2 regions of the Bacillus sp. SCT118 genome follow, and region 2 is predicted to be linked to the other one. Evidence: a T-box and tRNA genes for the amino acid it is inferred to sense, from the RefSeq annotation. Region 2 holds a T-box; the other holds one or more tRNA genes.
What was found. A T-box is a leader RNA that pairs with one kind of tRNA and senses whether it is charged. The one in region 2 lies ahead of valS (valine--tRNA ligase), so its partner is inferred to be a tRNA-Val.

Region 1: it encodes a tRNA-Val, which carries the amino acid that the T-box ahead of valS (valine--tRNA ligase) is inferred to sense. The anticodon was not compared.

What each region holds. Positions count from the first base shown of each region.
Region 1 covers NZ_CP191225.1:1,075,249-1,083,072, reverse strand. The annotation lists gene glgB (1,4-alpha-glucan branching enzyme) at 1-503, opposite strand, end outside; tRNA gene ACQVGT_RS05490 (tRNA-Glu) at 735-806, opposite strand; tRNA gene ACQVGT_RS05485 (tRNA-Ser) at 832-922, opposite strand; tRNA gene ACQVGT_RS05480 (tRNA-Asn) at 926-1,000, opposite strand; tRNA gene ACQVGT_RS05475 (tRNA-Ile) at 1,013-1,089, opposite strand; tRNA gene ACQVGT_RS05470 (tRNA-Gly) at 1,105-1,178, opposite strand; tRNA gene ACQVGT_RS05465 (tRNA-His) at 1,189-1,264, opposite strand; tRNA gene ACQVGT_RS05460 (tRNA-Phe) at 1,282-1,357, opposite strand; tRNA gene ACQVGT_RS05455 (tRNA-Asp) at 1,370-1,446, opposite strand; tRNA gene ACQVGT_RS05450 (tRNA-Met) at 1,458-1,534, opposite strand; tRNA gene ACQVGT_RS05445 (tRNA-Ser) at 1,552-1,644, opposite strand; tRNA gene ACQVGT_RS05440 (tRNA-Ile) at 1,651-1,727, opposite strand; tRNA gene ACQVGT_RS05435 (tRNA-Met) at 1,730-1,806, opposite strand; tRNA gene ACQVGT_RS05430 (tRNA-Ala) at 1,827-1,899, opposite strand; tRNA gene ACQVGT_RS05425 (tRNA-Pro) at 1,905-1,981, opposite strand; tRNA gene ACQVGT_RS05420 (tRNA-Arg) at 1,997-2,073, opposite strand; tRNA gene ACQVGT_RS05415 (tRNA-Leu) at 2,083-2,168, opposite strand; tRNA gene ACQVGT_RS05410 (tRNA-Gly) at 2,183-2,257, opposite strand; tRNA gene ACQVGT_RS05405 (tRNA-Leu) at 2,263-2,349, opposite strand; tRNA gene ACQVGT_RS05400 (tRNA-Lys) at 2,360-2,435, opposite strand; tRNA gene ACQVGT_RS05395 (tRNA-Thr) at 2,473-2,548, opposite strand; tRNA gene ACQVGT_RS05390 (tRNA-Val) at 2,581-2,656, opposite strand; rRNA gene rrf (5S ribosomal RNA) at 2,679-2,794, opposite strand; rRNA gene ACQVGT_RS05380 (23S ribosomal RNA) at 2,849-5,776, opposite strand; rRNA gene ACQVGT_RS05375 (16S ribosomal RNA) at 5,947-7,496, opposite strand.
Region 2 covers NZ_CP191225.1:1,382,156-1,389,979, forward strand. The annotation lists gene spoVID (spore coat morphogenetic protein SpoVID) at 1-1,217, shown strand, start outside; gene cotN (spore coat protein CotN) at 1,250-2,275, shown strand; gene ACQVGT_RS06960 (YszA family small membrane protein) at 2,294-2,485, opposite strand; T-box leader at 2,651-2,873, shown strand; gene valS (valine--tRNA ligase) at 2,933-5,575, shown strand; gene ACQVGT_RS06970 (bifunctional folylpolyglutamate synthase/dihydrofolate synthase) at 5,635-6,927, shown strand; gene ACQVGT_RS06975 (prepilin peptidase) at 7,067-7,813, shown strand.

The DNA.
Region 1 (7,824 bases), 310 kb from region 2:
GAATAATGCCTGCCATCAGAATGCTTCTTCCAAGATCCAAGATGCAGTTCATAAATGAAAACAGGTTTTTCATACAGCGTCTTAGCCTTCTGTTTTTTTTGCCATTTTTGATCTTGCCAGCTGTACCCTTCCAAATCGTAAGTAAGTGACGCTGTGTTTGGTCTGACTTCTGAATAAATAGCGTATGGATCTGCCTTCAGCCTGATCTCACCGTTATTCGTCACGATTTCATATTTATATCGTTCCTTTTCTCCTATACCTGGAATAAATAACGTCCAAATGCCATTATCATTCACTCTGTGCATCACATGCTCTTCTCCAGACCAGCTGTTAAAATCTCCAGCCACTCGTACTTCCAACGCATGAGGCGCCCACACACAGAATTCATATCCGCTTTTGCCATTCAGCTCGCGGTAATGCGAGCCAAACAGCTGATAGCTTTTAAACAGACTGCCTTCGTGAAAAAGATAAACATCATGTGCTGTCGGGCTGGCAGCGGCCATGTAATCATCCTTTCTGACATCATAGTTTTCATTTATAGTATTTATTCGAAGAAATAAAAAAAAGCCCTTTCCTGAAAGCGCTTATACTTATAGACAATTAACTTCATTTTCTGAAGAAAAACGAAATATATGGAGATTTTTGTAGTCTGTTTTTAAAATAAAGAACAAAATCTAAGACATATCATGATTTATAAAACAAAAAAACCTTGCAGGATATGCAAGGCTTCTGGATGACCCGTACGGGATTCGAACCCGTGTTACCGCCGTGAAAGGGCGGTGTCTTAACCGCTTGACCAACGGGCCGATAATTATTATATCTGTAATCATATGGCGGAGAAGGAGGGATTTGAACCCTCGCGCCGCTTACACGACCTACACCCTTAGCAGGGGCGCCTCTTCAGCCACTTGAGTACTTCTCCATTTGGCTCCACAGGCAGGATTCGAACCTGCGACCGATCGGTTAACAGCCGATAGCTCTACCACTGAGCTACTGTGGAATACAAAAGTCATGGTGGGCCTGAATGGACTCGAACCATCGACCTCACGCTTATCAGGCGTGCGCTCTAACCAGCTGAGCTACAGGCCCATGACGATATAGAAATGGAGCGGGTGATGGGAATCGAACCCACGACATCAGCTTGGAAGGCTGAGGTTTTACCACTAAACTACACCCGCAATTTTTATTTGGGGCGATTGATGGGAATCGAACCCACGAATGCCAGAGCCACAATCTGGTGCGTTAACCACTTCGCCACAACCGCCAAAATATAATGATAAATGGTGGCTCGGGACGGAATCGAACCGCCGACACACGGATTTTCAGTCCGTTGCTCTACCAACTGAGCTACCGAGCCTAAGTATTTAAATGGCGGTCCGGACGGGACTCGAACCCGCGACCTCCTGCGTGACAGGCAGGCATTCTAACCAACTGAACTACCGGACCATTTTAAAATTTGGTTGCGGGGGCAGGATTTGAACCTGCGACCTTCGGGTTATGAGCCCGACGAGCTACCGAACTGCTCCACCCCGCGATGATTAGGAATATGTATGGCGGAGGAAGAGGGATTCGAACCCCCGCGGGCTTTGACACCCCTGTCGGTTTTCAAGACCGATCCCTTCAGCCAGACTTGGGTATTCCTCCGTATAGTGGTGGACCTTGTAGGACTCGAACCTACGACCGGACGGTTATGAGCCGTCTGCTCTAACCAACTGAGCTAAAGGTCCATTGGTAGCGGCGGAGGGGATCGAACCCCCGACCTCACGGGTATGAACCGTACGCTCTAGCCAGCTGAGCTACACCGCCAAATATTTTTTGAAACCAAGTGGAGCCTAGCGGGATCGAACCGCTGACCTCCTGCGTGCAAAGCAGGCGCTCTCCCAGCTGAGCTAAGGCCCCAAGAATGGTCGGGAAGACAGGATTCGAACCTGCGACCCCATGGTCCCAAACCATGTGCTCTACCAAGCTGAGCTACTTCCCGATTTCATATAGATCATGGCGCGCCCGAGAGGAGTCGAACCCCTAACCTTTTGATCCGTAGTCAAACGCTCTATCCAATTGAGCTACGGGCGCAAAACTTAATGCCGAGGGCCGGACTTGAACCGGCACGGTAGTCACCTACCGCAGGATTTTAAGTCCTGTGTGTCTGCCAATTCCACCACCCCGGCGTGGATGGTATAGTTGGAGCGGAAGACGGGATTCGAACCCGCGACCCCCACCTTGGCAAGGTGGTGTTCTACCACTGAACTACTTCCGCAGAAATGGTGCGGATGAAGGGACTTGAACCCCCACGTCTGTAAAGACACTAGAGCCTGATTCTAGCGCGTCTGCCAATTCCGCCACATCCGCAACATGTAAATGGTGAGCCATGAAGGACTCGAACCTTCGACCCTCTGATTAAAAGTCAGATGCTCTACCAACTGAGCTAATGGCTCTTCTTACAAGAGACTTGAATATTATATCATATAAAAGTGGTGCCGGCAAGAGGACTTGAACCCCCAACCTACTGATTACAAGTCAGTTGCTCTACCAATTGAGCTACACCGGCATATATGTAAAACCGATATGTATAATGAAAAATGGTGGAGGATGACGGGCTCGAACCGCCGACCCTCTGCTTGTAAGGCAGATGCTCTCCCAGCTGAGCTAATCCTCCATAATTGCACTAACGTGCAATTGCTTGGCGGCGTCCTACTCTCACAGGGGGAAACCCCCGACTACCATCGACGCTGAAGAGCTTAACTTCCGTGTTCGGCATGGGAACGGGTGTGACCTCTTCGCTATCGCCACCAAACAAATTGAGAGTGTTCTCTCAAAACTAGATAACAGGTGTGACATCATTCAAAATGTGGTTAAGTCCTCGATCGATTAGTATCTGTCAGCTCCATGTGTCGCCACACTTCCACCTCAGACCTATCAACCTGATCATCTTTCAGGGATCTTACTTCCTTGCGGAATGGGAAATCTCATCTTGAGGGGGGCTTCATGCTTAGATGCTTTCAGCACTTATCCCGTCCGCACATAGCTACCCAGCGATGCCCTTGGCAGAACAACTGGTACACCAGCGGTGCGTCCATCCCGGTCCTCTCGTACTAAGGACAGCTCCTCTCAAATTTCCTGCGCCCACGACGGATAGGGACCGAACTGTCTCACGACGTTCTGAACCCAGCTCGCGTACCGCTTTAATGGGCGAACAGCCCAACCCTTGGGACCGACTACAGCCCCAGGATGCGATGAGCCGACATCGAGGTGCCAAACCTCCCCGTCGATGTGGACTCTTGGGGGAGATAAGCCTGTTATCCCCGGGGTAGCTTTTATCCGTTGAGCGATGGCCCTTCCATGCGGAACCACCGGATCACTAAGCCCGACTTTCGTCCCTGCTCGACTTGTAGGTCTCGCAGTCAAGCTCCCTTGTGCCTTTACACTCTGCGAATGATTTCCAACCATTCTGAGGGAACCTTTGGGCGCCTCCGTTACCTTTTAGGAGGCGACCGCCCCAGTCAAACTGCCCACCTGACACTGTCTCCCCGCCCGATAAGGGCGGCGGGTTAGAAGGTCAATACAGCCAGGGTAGTATCCCACCGATGCCTCCACCGAAGCTGGCGCTCCGGTTTCCAAGGCTCCTACCTATCCTGTACAAGCTGTACCAACATTCAATATCAGGCTGCAGTAAAGCTCCACGGGGTCTTTCCGTCCTGTCGCGGGTAACCTGCATCTTCACAGGTACTATAATTTCACCGAGTCTCTCGTTGAGACAGTGCCCAGATCGTTGCGCCTTTCGTGCGGGTCGGAACTTACCCGACAAGGAATTTCGCTACCTTAGGACCGTTATAGTTACGGCCGCCGTTTACTGGGGCTTCAATTCGCACCTTCGCTTACGCTAAGCGCTCCTCTTAACCTTCCAGCACCGGGCAGGCGTCAGCCCCTATACTTCGCCTTACGGCTTCGCAGAGACCTGTGTTTTTGCTAAACAGTCGCCTGGGCCTATTCACTGCGGCTCTCTCGGGCTTGCACCCTAACAGAGCACCCCTTCTCCCGAAGTTACGGGGTCATTTTGCCGAGTTCCTTAACGAGAGTTCTCTCGATCACCTTAGGATTCTCTCCTCGCCTACCTGTGTCGGTTTGCGGTACGGGCACCTCTCACCTCGCTAGAGGCTTTTCTTGGCAGTGTGGAATCAGGAACTTCGCTACTATATTTCGCTCGCCATCACAGCTCAGCCTTATGGGAAACGGATTTGCCTATTTCCCAGCCTAACTGCTTGGACGCGGATATCCAATACCGCGCTTACCCTATCCTCCTGCGTCCCCCCATTGCTCAAATGGTGAGGAGGTGGTACAGGAATATCAACCTGTTGTCCATCGCCTACGCCTTTCGGCCTCGGCTTAGGTCCCGACTAACCCTGAGCGGACGAGCCTTCCTCAGGAAACCTTAGGCATTCGGTGGAGGGGATTCTCACCCCTCTTTCGCTACTCATACCGGCATTCTCACTTCTAAGCGCTCCACCAGTCCTTCCGGTCTGGCTTCACAGCCCTTAGAACGCTCTCCTACCACTGTTCGAAGAACAGTCCGCAGCTTCGGTGATACGTTTAGCCCCGGTACATTTTCGGCGCAGAGTCACTCGACCAGTGAGCTATTACGCACTCTTTAAATGGTGGCTGCTTCTAAGCCAACATCCTGGTTGTCTAAGCAACTCCACATCCTTTTCCACTTAACGTATACTTTGGGACCTTAGCTGGCGGTCTGGGCTGTTTCCCTTTCGACTACGGATCTTATCACTCGCAGTCTGACTCCCAAGGATAAGTCATTGGCATTCGGAGTTTGACTGAATTCGGTAACCCGGTAGGGGCCCCTAGTCCAATCAGTGCTCTACCTCCAAGACTCTTACCTTGAGGCTAGCCCTAAAGCTATTTCGGAGAGAACCAGCTATCTCCAGGTTCGATTGGCATTTCACCCCTACCCACACCTCATCCCCGCACTTTTCAACGTGCGTGGGTTCGGGCCTCCATTCAGTGTTACCTGAACTTCACCCTGGACATGGGTAGATCACCTGGTTTCGGGTCTACGACCACGTACTCATGCGCCCTATTCAGACTCGCTTTCGCTGCGGCTCCGCATCTTCTGCTTAACCTTGCACGGGATCGTAACTCGCCGGTTCATTCTACAAAAGGCACGCCATCACCCGTTAACGGGCTCTGACTACTTGTAGGCACACGGTTTCAGGATCTCTTTCACTCCCCTTCCGGGGTGCTTTTCACCTTTCCCTCACGGTACTGGTTCACTATCGGTCACTAGGGAGTATTTAGCCTTGGGAGATGGTCCTCCCGGATTCCGACGGAATTTCACGTGTTCCGCCGTACTCAGGATCCACTCAGGAGAGAACGAAGTTTTGACTACAGGGCTGTTACCTCCTATGGCGGGCCTTTCCAGACCTCTTCATCTACCTCGTTCTTTTGTAACTCCGTACAGAGTGTCCTACAACCCCAAGAGGCAAGCCTCTTGGTTTGGGCTGATCCCGTTTCGCTCGCCGCTACTCAGGGAATCGCATTTGCTTTCTCTTCCTCCGGGTACTTAGATGTTTCAGTTCCCCGGGTCTGCCTTCTCATATCCTATGAATTCAGATATGGATACCACTCCATTACGAGTGGTGGGTTTCCCCATTCGGAAATCTCCGGATCAAAGCTTGCTTACAGCTCCCCGAAGCATATCGGTGTTCGTCCCGTCCTTCATCGGCTCCTAGTGCCAAGGCATCCACCGTGCGCCCTTTCTAACTTAACCGTTAAAAAGAATCACTATGTGATATCTTGTATTACTAATTGAATGTGATGTCTACTGTTATCTAGTTTTCAAAGAACACGTTTCGAAGGAATGAGCCTTCAAAACTAAACAAGACAGGGAACGTTCTGTTTATAAGACCCAAGGTCTTATATTCCGTATAATATCCTTAGAAAGGAGGTGATCCAGCCGCACCTTCCGATACGGCTACCTTGTTACGACTTCACCCCAATCATCTGTCCCACCTTCGGCGGCTGGCTCCTAAAAGGTTACCTCACCGACTTCGGGTGTTACAAACTCTCGTGGTGTGACGGGCGGTGTGTACAAGGCCCGGGAACGTATTCACCGCGGCATGCTGATCCGCGATTACTAGCGATTCCAGCTTCACGCAGTCGAGTTGCAGACTGCGATCCGAACTGAGAACAGATTTGTGGGATTGGCTTAACCTCGCGGTTTCGCTGCCCTTTGTTCTGTCCATTGTAGCACGTGTGTAGCCCAGGTCATAAGGGGCATGATGATTTGACGTCATCCCCACCTTCCTCCGGTTTGTCACCGGCAGTCACCTTAGAGTGCCCAACTGAATGCTGGCAACTAAGATCAAGGGTTGCGCTCGTTGCGGGACTTAACCCAACATCTCACGACACGAGCTGACGACAACCATGCACCACCTGTCACTCTGCCCCCGAAGGGGACGTCCTATCTCTAGGATTGTCAGAGGATGTCAAGACCTGGTAAGGTTCTTCGCGTTGCTTCGAATTAAACCACATGCTCCACCGCTTGTGCGGGCCCCCGTCAATTCCTTTGAGTTTCAGTCTTGCGACCGTACTCCCCAGGCGGAGTGCTTAATGCGTTAGCTGCAGCACTAAGGGGCGGAAACCCCCTAACACTTAGCACTCATCGTTTACGGCGTGGACTACCAGGGTATCTAATCCTGTTCGCTCCCCACGCTTTCGCTCCTCAGCGTCAGTTACAGACCAGAGAGTCGCCTTCGCCACTGGTGTTCCTCCACATCTCTACGCATTTCACCGCTACACGTGGAATTCCACTCTCCTCTTCTGCACTCAAGTTCCCCAGTTTCCAATGACCCTCCCCGGTTGAGCCGGGGGCTTTCACATCAGACTTAAGAAACCGCCTGCGAGCCCTTTACGCCCAATAATTCCGGACAACGCTTGCCACCTACGTATTACCGCGGCTGCTGGCACGTAGTTAGCCGTGGCTTTCTGGTTAGGTACCGTCAAGGTGCCGCCCTATTCGAACGGTACTTGTTCTTCCCTAACAACAGAGCTTTACGATCCGAAAACCTTCATCACTCACGCGGCGTTGCTCCGTCAGACTTTCGTCCATTGCGGAAGATTCCCTACTGCTGCCTCCCGTAGGAGTCTGGGCCGTGTCTCAGTCCCAGTGTGGCCGATCACCCTCTCAGGTCGGCTACGCATCGTCGCCTTGGTGAGCCGTTACCTCACCAACTAGCTAATGCGCCGCGGGTCCATCTGTAAGTGGTAGCCGAAGCCACCTTTTATGTTTGAACCATGCGGTTCAAACAACCATCCGGTATTAGCCCCGGTTTCCCGGAGTTATCCCAGTCTTACAGGCAGGTTACCCACGTGTTACTCACCCGTCCGCCGCTAACATCAGGGAGCAAGCTCCCATCTGTCCGCTCGACTTGCATGTATTAGGCACGCCGCCAGCGTTCGTCCTGAGCCAGGATCAAACTCTCCGATAAATGGATCACAGGTTAAGTTCACCGCATCCTGCGGTGACACCTGTGTGACCTGCGTCGTGCAGGCCCTAGTTTGACTGACTACGCACATCGCTGTGCGATTTATAAAAATGAATTAACAGGTACGTTTTGTCTTGTTTAGTTTTCAAAGATCATTTCGTCACTTCTCAATGAAGCATCTTTACCAATATAACATTCAGCTTCTTTTTTGTCAACAACTTTTTTCAAGTTGTTTTGAAGCATCTAGTTTGTGTCCGCTGTGCATCAGCGACGTTTAATAATATAACACCTGTATTTATTTATTGCAATAGTTTTTTTAAAAAATCTATAA
Region 2 (7,824 bases):
AAGAACCGGGTGCATCATCGGCAGAGGAAGCAGTTCTTCAGCATGAACCGCCAGCCGAACCGCCAGAACTTTTTATCTCGAAAGCGGGGCTCCGTGAAGAACTGGAGACAGAAAAAGCAAAATCTGAGCCGCCTGAATCGGTTGCTTCAGAACCAGAGGCCAGAGAAGATGTGAAAGAGGAAGAAGAGTCAGAAGAGCTTGCTGTGCCGGAAACGGAAGTTCGTGCTGAATCGGAAACAGAAGAATCTGAGCCAGAACCTGATCCTTCAGAAATAGAGATTCAAGAGATCGTTAAAGCAAAAAAAGAAACGGCAGAGCCGGCAGCTGCAATAGCGGATGTTCGTGAAGAAGCAGACGCTCCAGCGGAGACTGAGCTTCGTGAACACGCTGGAGCAGAAGAATCGCCTGCTTTGGAAGCTGAGCTTCATTCAGAGACTGTGATTGCTGAGGAAAAAACGGAAACAACAGTGTCTCCCAATCATGAATATGCGCTGCGCCAAGAGGCTCAAAATGAAGAAGCAGCTCAATCGGATCAGGCTGATCCTGCGCTTTGCCAAGAAGAGGCGGAACCGGATGAAGCTTTGGAGAGTGTATCAGAGGCCGCTCTCTCCGTAGAAGATAGCAGAGAAACAGCTTCAGCTGTATATGTGGAGAATGACAAAGCCGATTTACATTTCCATTTCAACCAAAAAACAAGCTCGGAGGAGGCATCTCAAGAAGAATTGCCTGAACCGGCATACCGTACCTTCCTGCCTGAACAAGAAGAGGAGGATTCTTTTTATTCAGCGCCTAAGCTGCTGGAGGAGGAAGAACAAGAGGAAGAGAGCTTCGAAATTGAAGTGAGAAAAACACCATCAGCTGAAGAGCCTAAGGAAGAAACACCTTTTCAATCCTTCCAGCTGCCTGAATCTTCTGAGACTGAAAGGAAGGAAACGGATGCTGTTCCTAGGGTTGCTCCTGCTGCTGAAACGAAGGAACCTCAAACAAAGGAAAGTGATAATTCTCTTTATTTAACCAAACTCTTTACAAAAGAAGCGGATGAGTTTTCAAGAATGAAAATTTGTATTGTGCAGCAGGAAGATACGATCGAGCGTTTATGCGAACGGTATGAAATTACATCCCAGCAGCTGATCAGGATGAATTCTTTAGCCTTGGATGATGAATTAAAAGCAGGACAGATTCTCTATATTCCTCAATATAAAAATAGCCATGCGTAAACCGTAAGTGATCGGAAAATGTGGTGAATGAAATGGAAGATACCCAATCGGTTCTTCAGGAATACGGACTGACTGCTCAATTTATTGAGCCTGTCAGTCCTCTTGTTTGGAAAGTGTATACAGACTACGGCATATTTGCCCTGAAAAAATTGAAAGAGGGTCGCGGCAAGCATTTTACAGATCATATGGTGGCGATTGAGGAAAAAGGCTTTCGTTCATTCGTTCCCGTTTACAGAACAAATAGCGGTGAGTTTTTCTCAGCAGGCATACAATACGGAGATACCTACTATTTAATGCCTTGGCTCCAATTTGACCAAGAGGAAGAGCGGGATCAGAAGCATGCTTATTTATTTAGAGAAACAGCCCGTCTTCACGAGAGAACCGCGCAGGAACTAAAGGTTAGACGTGATGAGATTGAACGTTATTACGGGCAAACGAAAAAAAAGTGGGAACAAGATAAAATTTTCTATGAGCAGTTTGTGGATAGAGCGGAGAAGGAGTGGTACCTTTCTCCTTTTGAACTCCAGGCCATAACCTATTTTTCAGAAACCATTTCCGCGGTGAATTTTGCGCTGGAACGGTTGGAGGACTGGTATGAGTCTGCAAAGGAAAAGGACGTTTCAAGGGTTGTAATGAACCACGGCAGCCTGTCTATACACCATTTTCTGTATAATGATGCCGGGACCGGATATTTTACAAACTTCGAAAGAGCATCTGTCGGTCCGCCGCAAAACGACCTGCTCGGCTTTTATACAAAAATGTTCAGAGGCTTTCCGAAAGCTTGTCCGGAATGCGTCGAATGGTTTTATGGATATACGAAATCATTCCCTTTGCGTGAAGCGGAAGTCAGCCTTTTTCTCAGCTATATGGCATATCCGGCAGCCATGTACAAGGTGCTGAACGGTTATCAAACTGGGAAAAGACAGCATGAAAAAGAGGAATGTACACAATTATTAAAGGCTTATTGGCAAATGAAAAATATAGAGCCGTTTGTGATGAAAATCCATCAGATTGAACAAGAGAAAAAATTTCAGGCTGAAAACGAGTCCACGTCTTAATGGCGCGGACTTGTTTGTTTATATCCATTCTAAATGAAGGGCGCAAGCTAAAAAGATTAGGATTGCGAGCAGCAAAACATCAAAGGTTGTCGGAAAGAAAATGGTTCTGATTCCTTGAAAAATCGTAATGGGAATAATCACTTGTGCGGATACAAGCCGAATTTGCCTTACCCATGGCGGCAGCGAATAAGAGCTGAAACGTTTCTTCACGGTGCATCCTCCTCTACGCATTTACAAGTATCATATGTAAACTTGGGCAATAGGTGCCTGCCCATCTGTATAGAAAGCGGTGTTTTTGGAAAAGATGATTGACGAATCAAAAACACTTTTACTATAATAAAGAACATAAATAATGTATACAATGAGCTGATAAATACACCTGCTTAGAACGGGAAGAGTACAAAAAAGGCGCATGCAGAGAGAGAAGCCGTTTGCTGAAAGGCTTCTTATGTTGTCTGATTGGAAGGTCGCCCGGGAGCATAATTTCTTGAAAGAAGAGTAGAGAAATTCGGGAAACACCCGTTATCCGTTATAAGTGCATGAACTGATAGAGTTCATGAAAAAAGGTGGTACCGCGAAAGAGCTTTTCGTCCTTTTACAGGGATGAAGAGCTCTTTTTTCGTTCTCAGCCATTTTTAAACATGCTGGAGGGTTATGATGGAAACGAATGAACAAACAATGCCGACGAAATATGATCCGGCAGCGGTTGAAAAAGACCGATATGATTTTTGGCTAAAAGGCAAATTTTTTGAAGCGGGCAGTGACCAGACAAAAGAGCCATACTCTGTTGTCATCCCGCCGCCAAACGTAACAGGAAGACTTCACCTTGGCCACGCATGGGACACAACGCTGCAAGACATTGTAACAAGAATGAAACGCATGCAGGGCTATGATGTGCTGTGGCTTCCAGGCATGGACCACGCCGGCATCGCGACACAGGCTAAAGTGGAGGCGAAACTTCGTGAAGAAGGCAAATCTCGCTACGATTTAGGCCGTGAAAAATTCCTCGAAGAAACGTGGAAGTGGAAGGAAGAATATGCTGACTTTATTCGCAGCCAGTGGGCGAAATTAGGTCTTGGCCTAGATTATTCCCGTGAACGTTTTACGCTGGATGAAGGCTTGAGCAAAGCGGTAAGGGAAGTATTCGTTAAGCTTTATGAAAAAGGCCTGATCTACAGAGGCGAATATATTATTAACTGGGACCCAGCGACAAAAACAGCCCTATCCGACATTGAGGTGATTTACAAGGATGTTAAAGGCGCGTTCTATCATATGAGCTATCCGCTTGCTGACGGTTCAGGCTCAATTGAAATTGCGACGACACGTCCTGAAACAATGCTCGGTGATACAGCTGTTGCCGTTCACCCTGAAGACGAGCGCTATAAACACCTTATCGGAAAAACGGTGATCCTGCCGATTGTAAATCGTGAAATTCCGATTGTCGGTGATGACTATGTTGATATGGAATTTGGTTCAGGTGCCGTGAAAATTACGCCTGCTCATGATCCGAACGACTTCGAGCTTGGCAACCGCCACAATTTAGAACGCATTCTTGTCATGAATGAAGATGGCACGATGAATGAAAATGCGCTGCAATATCAAGGTATGGATCGTTTTGAATGCCGCAAAAAGCTCGTAAAAGATTTACAGGAGGCGGGAGTTCTCTTCAAGATCGAGGATCATATGCACTCTGTCGGCCATAGTGAACGAAGCGGGGCTGTTGTGGAGCCTTATCTTTCTACACAATGGTTTGTGCGCATGCAGCCGCTTGCTGATGCAGCGATTGAGTTGCAAAAGAAAGAAGAAAAGGTCAACTTTGTGCCTGACCGTTTCGAAAAAACGTATTTACACTGGATGGAAAACATTCGCGACTGGTGTATCTCCCGTCAATTGTGGTGGGGCCATCGTATTCCTGCCTGGTATCATAAAGAAACAGGCGAGCTATATGTCGGGCTTGAAGCGCCGGAAGACAGCGAAATTTGGGAACAGGATACAGACGTACTGGATACATGGTTCAGTTCTGCGCTATGGCCTTTCTCCACAATGGGCTGGCCTGATGTAACGGCTGAAGACTTTAAACGCTACTATCCGACAGATGTTCTCGTGACAGGGTACGATATCATTTTCTTCTGGGTATCACGCATGATTTTCCAAGGCATTGAATTTACAGGCGAGCGCCCGTTCAAAGATGTTTTAATCCACGGCTTAATCCGTGACGAGCAAGGCCGGAAAATGAGTAAATCTCTTGGCAACGGTGTCGACCCGATGGATGTGATTGACAAGTACGGAGCCGATTCTCTGCGTTATTTCCTTGCGACTGGAAGCTCTCCTGGCCAGGATCTGCGCTTCAGCTATGAAAAAGTGGAATCGACCTGGAATTTTGCCAATAAAATTTGGAATGCCTCCCGTTTTGCATTAATGAATATGGATGGCATGACGTACGATGAGCTTGATCTGTCAGGCGAAAAGTCAGTCGCTGACAAGTGGATTTTAACGCGATTAAATGAAACGATCGAGCACGTGACCCAGCTTGCTGACCGATATGAATTTGGTGAAGTAGGACGCCATTTATATAACTTTATCTGGGATGATTTCTGTGATTGGTATATTGAAATGGCGAAGCTTCCGCTTTATGGAGAAGACGAAGCGGCTAAGAAAACTACCCGTTCCATCCTTGCTTACGTACTTGATCAAACGATGCGTCTGCTCCATCCGTTTATGCCATTCTTAACGGAGGAAATTTGGCAGCACCTTCCTCACCAAGGGGAATCGATTACAGTAAGTCAATGGCCTGTAGTAGTGCCGGAGCATACCGATACTGAAGCGGCAGCTGACATGAAGCTTCTTGTTGAGCTGATCCGTTCTGTGCGTAATATCCGCAGTGAAGTCAATACGCCAATGAGCAAGCAGGTTGAACTATATATTAAAACAAGCACAGACGAAATAGCGGCCCGCCTCGAAGCGAACCGTTCATATGTTGAACGTTTTACGAATCCGAGCGTGCTTAAAATCGGCACCGATATTGAGGCTGTTGATAAGGCGATGACGGCCGTTGTCTCAGGAGCAGAGGTTATTCTTCCGCTTGAAGGCTTAATCAATATTGATGAAGAAATTGCCCGTCTGCAAAAAGAATTTGATAAACTGACAAAAGAAGTTGAGCGTGTCCAAAAGAAACTTGGAAATGAAGGATTTATGAAAAAAGCGCCTGCACACGTAATTGATGAAGAACGTGAAAAAGAAAAAGATTATGTGGCGAAGCGTGACGCTGTTCAAAAACGAATGGCTGAGCTGAAGGGTTAATGAAAAGCCGGGGCGGTTTCTAGAGAAACCGCCTTGTCTTATAAAAGAGGGGATTATCATTGTTTACTGCATATCAAGATGCGCGCAGCTGGATTCACGGGAGGCTGAAATTCGGGGTGAAGCCCGGACTTGGCCGAATGAAACAGCTGATGGCGCGGTTAGGACATCCTGAAAAAAAAATCCGGGCGTTCCACGTCGCAGGAACAAACGGTAAAGGATCAACTGTCGCTTTTATCCGTTCTATGCTGCAGGAAGCCGGATATACGGTTGGAACATTTACATCACCTTATATTATTACGTTTAATGAACGGATCAGCGTAAACGGGATACCGATTTCAGATGAGGAATGGACAGCACTTGTCAATCAAATGAAACCGCACGTTGAAGCCCTTGATCAAACGGAATACGGACAGCCGACAGAATTTGAAATTATGACAGCTTGTGCATTTTTATATTTCGCAGAGTTTCATAAGGTCGATTTTGTTATTTTTGAAACAGGTCTGGGCGGTAGATTCGATTCTACTAATGTGGTTGAACCGCTCTTAACTGTGATTACAAGCATCGGACACGATCATATGAACATTTTGGGAAACACCATTGAAGAAATTGCAGGAGAAAAGGCCGGTATTATTAAAGAAGGTATTCCAATCGTTACAGCAGTTACCCAGCCGGAAGCTTTACAGGTCATCCGCCATGAAGCTCAACGGCATGCTGCGCCGTTCCAGTCATTGCATGATGCATGTGTTATTTTCAATGAAGAGGCTCTGCCTGCAGGAGAACAGTTTTCATTCAAAACGGAAGAGAAATGCTATGAAGATATTCGGACATCTCTGATTGGCACCCATCAAAGACAAAATGCTGCTTTGTCCATTTTGGCAGCGGAGTGGCTCAATAAGGAGAATATTGCCCATATCAGTGACGAAGCGTTAAGGAGAGGGCTTGTGAATGCTGCTTGGCCGGGACGGTTAGAGCTTGTTCAGGAGCATCCTCCGGTATATTTAGACGGTGCGCATAACGAAGAAGGTGTCGAAAAGCTGGCGGAAACGATGAAGCAGCGTTTCGCCAATTCACGCATTTCTGTGGTGTTTAGCGCGTTAAAGGACAAACCGTATCAGAACATGATTAAAAGACTGGAAATCATTGCTCATGCGATTCATTTTGCTTCTTTTGATTTCCCGCGTGCTTCTCTTGCAAAAGATCTCTATGATGCAAGTGAAATCAGCAATAAAAGCTGGAGTGAAGATCCAGACGATGTGATCAAATTCATAGAAAGTAAAAAGGGCTCAAATGAAATTGTGCTGATTACCGGATCTCTTTACTTTATTTCTGACATTCGCAAAAGGTTGAAATAAAAGCATCCGGCTCCGGCAGAATCAAAAAAAGATTCTGCCGTTTTTTTTATGTGTAAAATTGAATATCCCCAATTGGAGCTCAGGATGCTCATTTTGCTACAATCCATACCAGAACTCAATGAGTAAAGGTGTGTTGTCTATGCTATCCATTCTTTTTATCTTCGGGCTTATCCTTGGTTCTTTTTACTATACGGCCGGGTGCCGTATCCCCTTACATCTATCTATTATTGCGCCCCGTTCATCATGCCCGTTTTGCCGGCGGACATTAACTCCTGCAGAATTAATTCCCATCCTGTCATTCCTAATTCAAAAAGGTAAATGTAAAAGCTGCGGGCATATGATTTCTTTTATGTATCCCGCAGCAGAGCTTGTGACAGCGTGTTTATTTGCCGCCGCAGGAATACGCTTTGGCACGTCGCTGGAACTGTTTCCCGCTCTGGTGTTTATCTCTCTTCTCATTATTGTTGCAGTGACAGATCTTCATTTTATGCTGATTCCAAATCGAATATTGATTTTCTTTCTTCCCTTTTTGGCGGCCGCGAGATTGATTTCTCCGCTTGATTCCTGGTATGCAGGCCTGTTAGGTGCGGCAGCCGGATTTCTATTTCTGGCTGTAATTGCCGCAATCACCCATGGAGGAGTAGGGGGAGGAGATATTAAATTATTTGCGGTGATTGGCTTTGTGCTTGGTGTGAAGATGCTGGCAGCTGCCTTTTTCTTTTCTGTTTTGATAGGTGCATTATATGGAGCGGCAGCTGTTCTGACTGGTAGACTCGCTAAAAGGCAGCCGCTTCCCTTCGCCCCCGCTATAGCCGCAGGGAGCATTTTAGCCTATTTATACGGTGACTCTATCATTTCTTTTTATATCAAAATGGCATTGGGCTGACTGCTGAAAAA